3 regions of the Janthinobacterium sp. GW823-FHT01H08 genome follow, and region 1 is predicted to be linked to each of the others. Evidence: predicted binding sites of a transcription regulator. Region 1 holds the regulator's gene; each other region holds the start of a gene.
The links. Region 1 encodes sigma-54, which starts transcription at its own class of promoters, with help from an activator protein. Its sites were predicted from a motif close to TGGCANGNAANCTGCTTT; they were not measured.

Region 1 (3,468 bases):
CACCGATCCCCGTTTCGTGCTGCTCGACGAACCGTTCGCCGGCGTCGATCCGATCGCCGTGATCGAGATCCAGCGCATCGTGCGCTTCTTGAAGGAGCGCAATATCGGCGTGCTGATCACCGATCATAATGTGCGCGAGACGCTGGGTATTTGCGACCGTGCCTACATCATCAACCAGGGCTCGGTACTGGCGTCGGGGCGCCCCGACGACATCATCGCGAACGAGTCGGTACGCCGGGTCTATCTGGGCGAACACTTCCGCATGTAAGCCAATGAAACAATCATTGCAGCTGCGCACTTCGCAGCATTTGGCACTGACGCCGCAGTTGCAGCAATCGATACGCCTGTTGCAATTGTCTACTCTGGAATTGCACCAGGAACTCGAGCAACTGTTGACGGACAATCCCTTGCTCGAGCGCCTCGACGATCCGCTCGACCGTTCGCTGCGCCTGCTGTCCGACGGGGCCTTGAGCTCCACGGCCGCGCCGGCCGAAGCGCCGCCCCAGCCGCCAGGCCAGGAGGCGCCCGCGGCGCCGGCCGAAGCGGAAACCTTTGACGGCGAGGCGGGCGAGGGCCCGGCCGCCGCGGATGGCGGCGACAGCGACTGGAGCGAAGCGAGCCGGGGCAAGGCGCCCGACGACGAAGATTCCCGCCCGCAACTGGAGGCCCATCACTGCACCCTGCGCGAACACCTGATGGAGCAGATGCGCGTGACGGTGCTCGAATTGCGCGACCGCGCGCTGGTCGAGCTGATCATCGACGCGCTCGACGACAATGGCTACCTGGAAGAGTCGCTCGACGACATCCTGGCGCGTCTGCCGGAAGAGCTGGAAATCGATGCCGACGAGATGCGCACGGCCTTGTCGCTGCTGCAAAGTTTCGATCCGCCCGGCGTGGGCGCGCGCAATGCGTCCGAATGCCTGGCGCTGCAAATCAAGCGCTTGCCGCACATTGCCATGGTGACGCGGCGCATGGCCCTCGTCATCGTGGAAAAGCACCTGGCCTGGTTTGCCCAGCGCGATTTCAACAAGCTGAAAAAAGCCCTCGATTGCGACGATGAAGACTTGCGTGAAGCGCAGACGGTAATTCGCCAGTGCAACCCGCATCCGGGCGCCGTGTTCGCTGCGGACGTGTCCGATTACGTGGTGCCCGACGTCGTCGTCAAGCGCGCGCGCAATGGCTGGCAAGTGACCCTGAACAACGACGTCATGCCGCGCCTGCGCGTCAACGCCATGTACGCCAACTTGCTCAAGCAGGGCAAGGGCGAGGGCGCCATGGGTGCACAGTTGCAGGAAGCCAAGTGGCTGATCAAGAATATGCGCCAGCGCTTCGACACGATTCTGCGCGTGGCGCAGGCGATAGTAGAAAGACAAAAGAACTTTTTCTCGCATGGGGCCGTTGCCATGCGCCCCCTTGTGCTCCGTGAAATAGCTGATACACTGGGTTTACACGAGAGTACTATCTCGCGGGTAACAACTCAAAAGTACATGCTGACCCCGCACGGCATGTTCGAGTTGAAATATTTCTTTGGTAGCCACGTCGCCACCGAAGCGGGGGGCGAAGCGTCATCGACGGCGATACGGGCATTGATCGTGCAACTGACAGGAGCAGAAGACCCTAAAAATCCTTTATCCGACAGTAAGATTGCGGACATGCTGGGGGAACAAGGCATGGTGATTGCGCGACGTACTGTTGCCAAATACCGGGAAGCGTTAAAAATTCCGCCAGTGAGCCTGCGTAAGTGTTTGTAAGTTTTTTTCGGTTCCTCTGCGGGCCGGATACGATGGACCGCACGAACCCGATCATCTTTAGGAGTGTGTATGAATCTCACCATCAGCGGACATCATCTCGAAGTGACACCAGCCATCCGTGAATACGTACAAACGAAGCTGGAGCGCGTGAAACGTCATTTCGATCAAGTTATCGATATCGCCGTGATTCTGACCGTGGATAACCTCAAAGAGAAAGAAAAACGTCAAAAGGCCGAAGTCAACCTGCGTCTGAGTGGCAAAACTGTCTATGTGGAAAGCCTGGCGCACGACCTGTATGCCGCGATCGATACCCTGATCGACAAGCTCGATAGGCAAGTGATGAAATACAAAACCAAAGTGCAAGGGCACGGTAAAGAGGCGATCAAGCATCTGCCAGACAGTTCGGAAGAAGAATTCGCCCCCGCCTAAGCGGCCCGCGACTTTCAACCGGCTGTGATCAACTAAGGGCGCACATTGCGCCCTTTTTTGCGTCCAGCGAAACGCAATGTTCGCCGCGCAGGCGCTAGAATGTTTGCACTTTCACTTCTTTCCTGCCTGCCATGAGCGACCTCGTCCAGATTTCCATCCGCCACCGCACGGGCCACATCGTGCTCGACCGTCCGAAAGCCTTGAATTCCCTGTCGCTGGAGATGGTGCGCGCCCTGAGCGCGGCCTTGCTGGCCTGGCGCGACGATCCGCAGGTGGACGCCGTCGTGATCCGCTCCAGCAGCGAAAAAGCCCTGTGCGCGGGTGGCGACATCCGTTTCTTTTACGACGCGGGCCTGGCCACGCCGCAGGGCGGCAGCGCCTTGCTGGAAGATTTCTTTACGGAAGAATATGCTTTAAATCATCTGATTCACTTCTACCCGAAACCGTATATCGCCGTCATGGATGGGGTGGTGATGGGCGGCGGCATGGGCGTGGCGCAAGCGGGGCCCGGCAACCGCCTGCGCATCGTCACGGGCCGCACGCGCATGGCTATGCCGGAAGTCAATATCGGCCTGTTCCCCGACGTGGGCGGCAGTTACTTTTTATCCCGTCTGGCGGGTCAGCTGGGCCTGTACCTGGGCTTGACGGGTTTGACGATCAACGCGGCCGACGCCCTGTACACGGGCCTGGCCGACGTGTATCTGCCCGAGGCGCAGATGGGGGCGCTGCTGGCCCTGTTCGAGTCCACGCCGGGCGAAGGCTTGCCGGTCGCCATCAAGGCGCTGGCGGCGCCTTTCCAGGCCGAGGCGGGCGCTTCCCCCCTGGCCACGGCGCGCGCGGCGCTGGACCGCCACTTCAGCGCGGGTTCGGTGGCCGCCATCATGGCCTCGCTGGCGCAGGATGACGGCGCGTTCGCGGCGAAGGCGCTGGCGGCCATGCGCCTGCGCTCGCCCTTGATGATGTCGGTGACCCTGGAGTTGCTGCAGCGGGGCGCCCACCTGGGCGTGGCCGATTGCCTGCGCATGGAGCGCACGGTGGTGCGCCACAATTTCGAACATGGCGAAGTGCTCGAGGGCGTGCGCGCGCTGGTGGTCGACAAGGACAATACCCCACGTTGGCAGCCTGCCAGCCTGGACGAGGTCGACGCGGCCATGGTGGCGCGCTTCTTTGCGCCCGTCTGGCCGGCGCAAGCCCATCCGCTGCGCCACCTCGACTGATTAAGAACGCTCGCGGTGGCGCAGCACGACTCTTTCTTTGGGGCCGAAATACTGCGCCAGCCGTTCCGCCA
Region 2 (3,468 bases), 490 kb from region 1:
CCAAACCGATGAGTATCCCCATGATTTTTTTCTGCACAATCATCTCCCTCTGTTTTATTAGTATGTGTGTCAAGTCTTGCGGTGCTCATGCGGCTGGGCATGCAACAGCGCACACTCTTCATCGGTGAACAGGCGCGAACGCGTCAAAAAGCGCTTGCCCGTGCCGTTGTCGAGTGAAAACATGCCGCCATTGCCATCGACCACATCGATAATCAACTGGGTATGCTCCCAGTACTCGAATTGCTCGAGTCCCATGTAGAACGGTGCGCCATTCAAATTGCCGAGATAGATATCGGTATCGCTGACATCGAACTCGCCCAGCGCATAGCACATGGGCGCACTGCCGTCGCAGCAGCCGCCCGACTGGAAAAACATCAGCGGGCCGTGACGCTGGCGCAACTTGTCCATCATTTCCAGCGCCGCATCGGTGGCGACCACCCTGGCAATTGCTGCACTCATGGCATCCCTTTCTGCGCGCCGCGCCTGGACTACGGGCGCGGCGCCTGTTGCCGGTTTAGAAGAAGCCCAGCGCTTTCGGGCTATAGCTCACCAGCAAGTTCTTCGTTTGCTGGTAGTGGTCGAGCATCATCTTGTGGTTTTCGCGGCCGATGCCCGATTGCTTGTAGCCGCCGAAAGCGGCGTGGGCTGGATACAGGTGGTAGCAATTGGTCCACACGCGGCCCGCCTGGATGGCGCGGCCCATGCGGAAGGCGCGCGAACCGTCACGCGTCCACAAGCCGGCGCCCAAGCCGTACAAGGTATCGTTGGCAATCGCCAGCGCTTCAGCTTCATCCTTGAAGGTGGTCACGGACACGACCGGTCCAAAAATTTCTTCCTGGAAGATGCGCATCTTGTTGTGCCCCTTGAACACGGTCGGACGCACGTAATAGCCGCCTTCCAGGTCGCCCGCCTGCGTGTTGCGCTCGCCCCCAGCCAGCACCTCGGCGCCTTCCTGGCGGCCGATGTCGAGGTAGGACAGGATTTTTTCCAGCTGCTCCTGCGACGCTTGGGCGCCGATCATGGTGGAAGAATCGAGCGGATTGCCCTGCTTGATGGCGGCCACGCGCTTCAGGGCCCGTTCGATGAATTTCTCGTAGATCGATTCCTGGATCAGCACGCGCGATGGGCAGGTGCACACCTCGCCTTGATTCAGCGCGAACATCGCAAAGCCTTCCAGGCACTTGTCGAAATACTCGTCGTCCGCATCCATCACGTCTTCAAAGAAGATGTTCGGCGATTTGCCGCCCAGCTCCAGGGTGACGGGAATCAGGTTTTGCGCGGCATAGCCCATGATCAGGCGGCCCGTGCCCGTTTCGCCCGTAAAGGCAATCTTGGCGATGCGCTTGCTCGAGGCCAGCGGCTTGCCCGCTTCCAGGCCGAAACCGTTGATGATGTTCAACACGCCCGGTGGCAGCAGGTCGCCGATCAGCTCGATCAACACCATGATGGAAGCGGGGGTTTGCTCTGCCGGTTTCAGGACGACGCAATTGCCGGCGGCCAGGGCTGGCGCCAGTTTCCACACGGCCATCAGAATCGGGAAATTCCACGGAATGATCTGGCCCACGACACCCAGCGGCTCGTGGTAGTGGTAGGCATAGGTTTCCGCATCGATTTGCGCGACGGAACCTTCCTGCGCGCGGATGCAGCCGGCGAAGTAACGGAAATGGTCGATGGCCAGCGGAATGTCCGCGTTCATCGTTTCGCGGATCGGCTTGCCGTTATCGATCGTTTCCGCCGTGGCGATCAAGCTCAGGTTCTGTTCGATGCGGTCGGCGATGCGGTTCAGGATGTTGGCGCGCTCGGCAGGCGAAGTCTTGCCCCAGGCCTCCTTGGCGGCATGCGCGGCATCCAGCGCCAGCTCGACGTCTTCCGTCGTGGAACGGGCGATTTCGCAAAACGGCAAGCCCGTGATCGGCGTAATGTTAGGAAAGTATTCACCTTTTACTGGTGCAACGAATTTGCCGCCGATGTAATTGTCATAGCGTTGTTTGAAGGGATTGGCTACGCCCAGTTTGCTGATGTCTGCGAGATTCATGTCGTCCTCTATCGGGTTAATTAGAATGGAGTTACTTAATTAAAATCAAACGTCCTGGTACAGATGGGGTGAGTACACGCAGTCTTCCGCAAATGCCGTGCCAGCTCGCCATCCCACTACAAACTTAGCCGCTTTTACCCCTGTTACAAGGGCGCGGCTTCAATACCGGTGTGCTTTTCGGCGCATGCCCGGGCTTGAGCCGCGGGAGCGAGCCTGTTTGCGTTTTGAACAAGGTGAAGGCATCCTGTTCCAATCCGGGCCAGCCCTGCTGCTGCGGCCCGTCGCCGCTGCACAATGGAACAGGTGTACCAGACTGGAACACCTGTTCCTGTAACGCTACCGAATCACCACGCCCCATGGCAATTCGCCGACGGCGATATCGGCCACCTTGCGCGCGCTGGCCGTATCGATGACGGAGACGCTGTTCGAGCGGCCATTGGCCACGTACAGCTTGGCCCCGTCGGGCGTGATGGCCATGTTCCACGGGCGCTTGCCGACGGGAATGGTGGCCGTCACCTGCTTGCTGGCCGTATCGATCACCATCACCGTGCCGTCCGTGCCATTTGATACATACACTTGCTTGCCACCGGGATGGACGACGATGCCATTCGCATTCTTGCCCGCTGGAATGGTGGCAATGGCCTTGCGCGCCGTCATATCGATCACGTAGACGGCATTGACCAGTTCGCACGCCACGTAGGCAAGGCCCGAATCCGGACTGAAACCGATGCCGCGCGGACGCAAGCCCACGGCAATGGACGCGACCTGGCGGCGTTGCGCCACGTCGATGACATCGACTTGCTCGGCCTCTTCCGCACTGACCAGCAGCCAGCGCCCATCGGGACTGAACACGGCATGTTCCGGGTTGCGTCCCTGCACCTTGATATCGGCAAGCACGACGCCCGTCTGGCCATCGAGCAAGGCCACGCTATTGTTTTCCTCGACGGCCACGGCCACGTAACGACCGTCGTGCGAGGCGCTCACGCCTTCGGGCGACTTGCCCAGCGCCACCATGCGGACTGGTGCGCCAGCTTCGTTATCGATCAGCAGCAAGGCGCTGCTGGCCGCATCGGTGACAAACAATTGCCGCCCGGTGGGGTCGGCGGCGATGCCGCGCGGACGCTTGCCTGCGGCGATCTGGCGCACGACCTGGTCGGTCGCCGTGTCGATCACGCTCACGGTGCCCGATTTTTCATTGGGGACATAGGCAAAAGGAGCGGCCTGGAGGGCCGTGCTGAAGAGCGCAGGCAGCAGCCAGCACACCTGGCGCAAGCGCGGGAAGAAGTTGGGCATAATCACCTTTTCAATGGCAAAACACAGGAAAAGCGCGCGGTAGCGGCGCATCTGATAATTGCTGCATGCAAACGCCGTGCCACTGACACGCGTATAATTTCCGCCCACCAATGGAGACATGGCAGGCATATTGCTTGATA
Region 3 (3,468 bases), 2.9 Mb from region 1:
GGACTTCAGCTTGGCCTTGTAGCCTTTCAGTTCCGCCAAGGTTGGCAGCTTGCCGTGCACCAGCAGGTAGGCGATTTCCTCGAACTCGCAGCTGTCGGCAACGTCCAGGATGTCGTAGCCGCGGTAATGCAAATCGTTGCCGGTCTTGCCGACCGAGCACAGCGCCGTGTTGCCGGCGGTGACGCCGGACAGGGCGACGGATTTTTTAGGCTTGAAAGTGGCGGCTTGCGGTGCGGTCATTGTGTTCTCCAGATTGAATAGTCTCGGGTGCGTCACTGCGGGACCGGCATGCGGTCCCGGCTTCTTTAGCAATTTTTACTTATTTCTTTTGCGCGGCGAACAGCGCGTCGAGTTTTTGCTCGAAATCATGATAGTTGATCGATTCATACAGTTCCATGCGCGTCTGCATGGTGTCGACGACGTTCTTTTGCGTACCGTCGCGGCGCAGCGCCTGGTAGACGTTTTCCGCCGCCTTGTTCATGGCGCGGAAGGCGGACAGCGGGTACAGGGCCAGGCCCACGTGGGCGCTGCGCAGTTCGTCCAGCGTGAACAGCGGCGTGGCACCGAATTCCGTGATGTTGGCCAGGATCGGCACGTTGACGGCCTTGGCAAACGTGGCGTACATGTCCAGGTCCGTGATGGCTTCCGGGAAGATCATGTCGGCGCCCGCTTCGACGCAGGCGACGGCGCGCTCCAGTGCCGCTTCCAGGCCATCGACGGCCAGCGCATCGGTGCGCGCCATGATGACGAAATTCGGGTCCGTGCGCGCATCGACGGCCGCCTTGATGCGGTCGACCATCTCTTCCTTGCTGACGATTTCCTTGCCCGGACGGTGGCCGCAGCGCTTGGCGCCCACCTGGTCTTCGATGTGCAGGCCGGCCGCGCCGAACTTGATCATCGATTTCACCGTGCGCGCCACGTTGAAGGCGGAGGAACCGAAGCCCGTGTCCGCGTCGACCAGCAGCGGCAGGTCGCATACGTCGGTGATGCGGCGGATGTCGGTCAGCACGTCGTCCAGGCTGGAAATGCCCAGATCGGGCAAGCCCAGCGAGCCGGCCGCGACGCCGCCGCCGGACAGGTAGATGGCCTTATAGCCGGCGCGCTTGGCCAGCAAGGCGTGGTTGGCGTTGATGGCGCCGACGACTTGCAACGGGGATTCTTCCTGGACGGCCTTGCGGAATGCGGCACCTGCGGAGTATTGAGTCATGTGTTCACCTTATGGGTTTCGGACGGTCCCGAATGTTTCACGGAGTGGCTATGAACATTGATATTGCAAATGCCGTGCCAGCACCATGCGCTCGCGCGGAAAATGCACCACGGCACAGTGAAAACCAGGGAAATGGCCACGCATCGGCGCTGCACGCGTTGTCACGCCAGGGAACAGCGATGTCACGATTCAGGCCAATGATGTTTCAAATATGTTTCAATCATTCCATTTGAAACATTGAAACATGAAACATATGAGACTGCCACCGGCGACGCGCATAAAAAAACAGCCGGCGGGCGCCGGCTGCAGGTTTGCTGGAAATTCAAGGACTAGGCCAGCCGCACCAGCGGATTGGCGATGATGTTGTCGATCTGGCGCACGGCTTCTTCGCAGGCGGCGGCAATGGCGCCCTCCTCGTCGTCGCGCACGAATTGCATGGTCGAGCCTTCGAACACCTCCAGGCCTTCCGCCGTGGCGCGTTCGATGTCGCAACTGGCCGACCATTTGCCATCGGTGGTGGGCACGGCCAGGGGAACGATTTCCCAGCCTTTATAGTGAATTTTAGAACTGCTATTCATGGGGTGCCTCCTTTGACTGACTCAATACTGGAAATCGTAGCATGAAGCGTGACCGCTAGCGACGTGTTTCACGCGCCGGCGCGCGGTCAGGCCGACTTTCAGGCTAAACGATTTACGCTGGCTCAAGGACGCAGCAGATTATCCACTTCCGTCCTGGCCACTTCCAGGCCCGCCGTGCAAGCGGTTTCGGGCGCTGCGTAGCCGCCCAGGGTGCGGCTGCGCGTGATCGCCTGCGCTTCCGGCTCACCGTCGCGCTGCAGGCGGTAGGTAAAATCCCATAAATCGTCGTTGTCCTTTTGCGGGGTCACGGAAATCGTAAAACCGCGGTACTGTTCGCTGCGTGCAGTGATATCGTTCATGAATTCCTCCTTGGAAGAATGAGGTTACCATGCTGCAAGCGCGAGCGTGCGCACGACTGCGACGGAGGCATGCATGCCCGCTTATCTGTTTTTCGCATGTCAAATGTCAATTTGCAGCATTTTTTTAGCGAACTCTGGCGATATAATGCCATTCCCTTGCCCGTCCCTTGCCGCCGTGATGACTCCACAAATCCAAGCCTTCTTCGACCCGACCACCGCCACCGTCACCTACGTTGTCTACGAAGCCGATGGCCGGGACTGCGCCATCATCGATTCCGTGCTCGATTACGACCCGAAGGCGGGCCGCACCTCCACCGCCTCGGCCGACAAGGTGATCGCCTTCGTGCGCGAACACGGCTTGCAGTGCCGTTGGCTGCTGGAAACCCACGCGCACGCCGATCATCTTTCCGCCGCGCCCTACCTGCAGCAGCAGCTGGGCGGCGACGTGGCCATCGGCGCCGCCATCCAGACGGTGCAGCAGGCCTTCGCCGCCGTCTACCACCAGGACGGCGCCAGGGCCGACGGCTCGCAGTTCGACCAGCTGTTCGCGCCAGACCAGGTGTTTCATATCGGCAAACTGGAAGTACGCGCGCTGCACGTGCCCGGCCACACGCCGGCCGACCTGGCGTACCAGATCGGCGACGCCGTTTTCGTGGGCGACACCCTGTTCATGCCGGACGTAGGCTCGGCCCGCTGCGACTTCCCCGGCGGTTCCGCGACCCTGCTGTACCGCTCCGTGCAGCGCTTGCTGGCACTGCCGCCGCAGACGCGGCTGTTCATGTGCCACGACTACCCGCCCAACGGCCGCGCGCCGCGCTGGGAAGTGACGGTGGCCGAACAGCGCGCCAGCAATATCCACTTGCGCGACGGCATCACGGAAGAGCAATTCGTGGCCATGCGCACGGGCCGCGACGCCACCCTGGACATGCCGACCCTGATCCTGCCTGCCATCCAGGTCAACATCAACGCGGGCAAGCTGCCCGAGCCGGAAGACAATGGCGTGCGCTATCTCAAGATACCGCTGAACGCGATCTGATCCCTGCGGGCACTGCCCGCCCGCCTCCCCTCCTTTCTTGACACCACGCAAGTTCCACCTCAGGCAATCCGCATACAGTGCAGATTGCCTGAGTTCACTTTGGCGCCGCTTTTTCCTGCTTAACGCTGACGGAGCGCCCGCATGTCGCCCGACCCTACGCTCGATACGAATTGCCTGCTGCTGGCCGAAGCCGAAGGCACGACATTGTTCAGCCACGCGTTGCTCGCGGCCGTCACGCGCCTGCCCCGTCCCGGCATCGTCATCTTTGTGCACGGCGTCAATTCCGAC

Region 2: the regulator sigma-54 is predicted to act here: its motif matches at 2,121-2,138, upstream of adh (aldehyde dehydrogenase).
Region 3: the regulator sigma-54 is predicted to act here: its motif matches at 1,270-1,287, upstream of prpB (methylisocitrate lyase).

Annotation. Positions count from the first base shown of each region.
Region 1 covers NZ_CM179504.1:816,326-819,793, forward strand. Annotated here, with positions in the region: gene lptB (LPS export ABC transporter ATP-binding protein) at 1-268, shown strand, start outside; gene AC3RCG_RS03630 (RNA polymerase factor sigma-54) at 273-1,751, shown strand; gene hpf (ribosome hibernation-promoting factor, HPF/YfiA family) at 1,821-2,180, shown strand; gene AC3RCG_RS03640 (enoyl-CoA hydratase/isomerase family protein) at 2,312-3,397, shown strand; gene rapZ (RNase adapter RapZ) at 3,398-3,468, opposite strand, start outside.
Region 2 covers NZ_CM179504.1:1,306,225-1,309,692, reverse strand. Annotated here, with positions in the region: gene AC3RCG_RS05925 (PQQ-dependent methanol/ethanol family dehydrogenase) at 1-22, opposite strand, end outside; gene AC3RCG_RS05920 (DUF779 domain-containing protein) at 70-459, opposite strand; gene adh (aldehyde dehydrogenase) at 515-2,035, opposite strand; gene AC3RCG_RS05910 (beta-propeller fold lactonase family protein) at 2,372-3,328, opposite strand.
Region 3 covers NZ_CM179504.1:4,094,082-4,097,549, forward strand. Annotated here, with positions in the region: gene prpC (bifunctional 2-methylcitrate synthase/citrate synthase) at 1-240, opposite strand, end outside; gene prpB (methylisocitrate lyase) at 320-1,207, opposite strand; gene AC3RCG_RS18280 (hypothetical protein) at 1,537-1,785, opposite strand; gene AC3RCG_RS18285 (hypothetical protein) at 1,908-2,144, opposite strand; gene AC3RCG_RS18290 (MBL fold metallo-hydrolase) at 2,323-3,180, shown strand; gene AC3RCG_RS18295 (T6SS effector phospholipase Tle3 domain-containing protein) at 3,322-3,468, shown strand, end outside.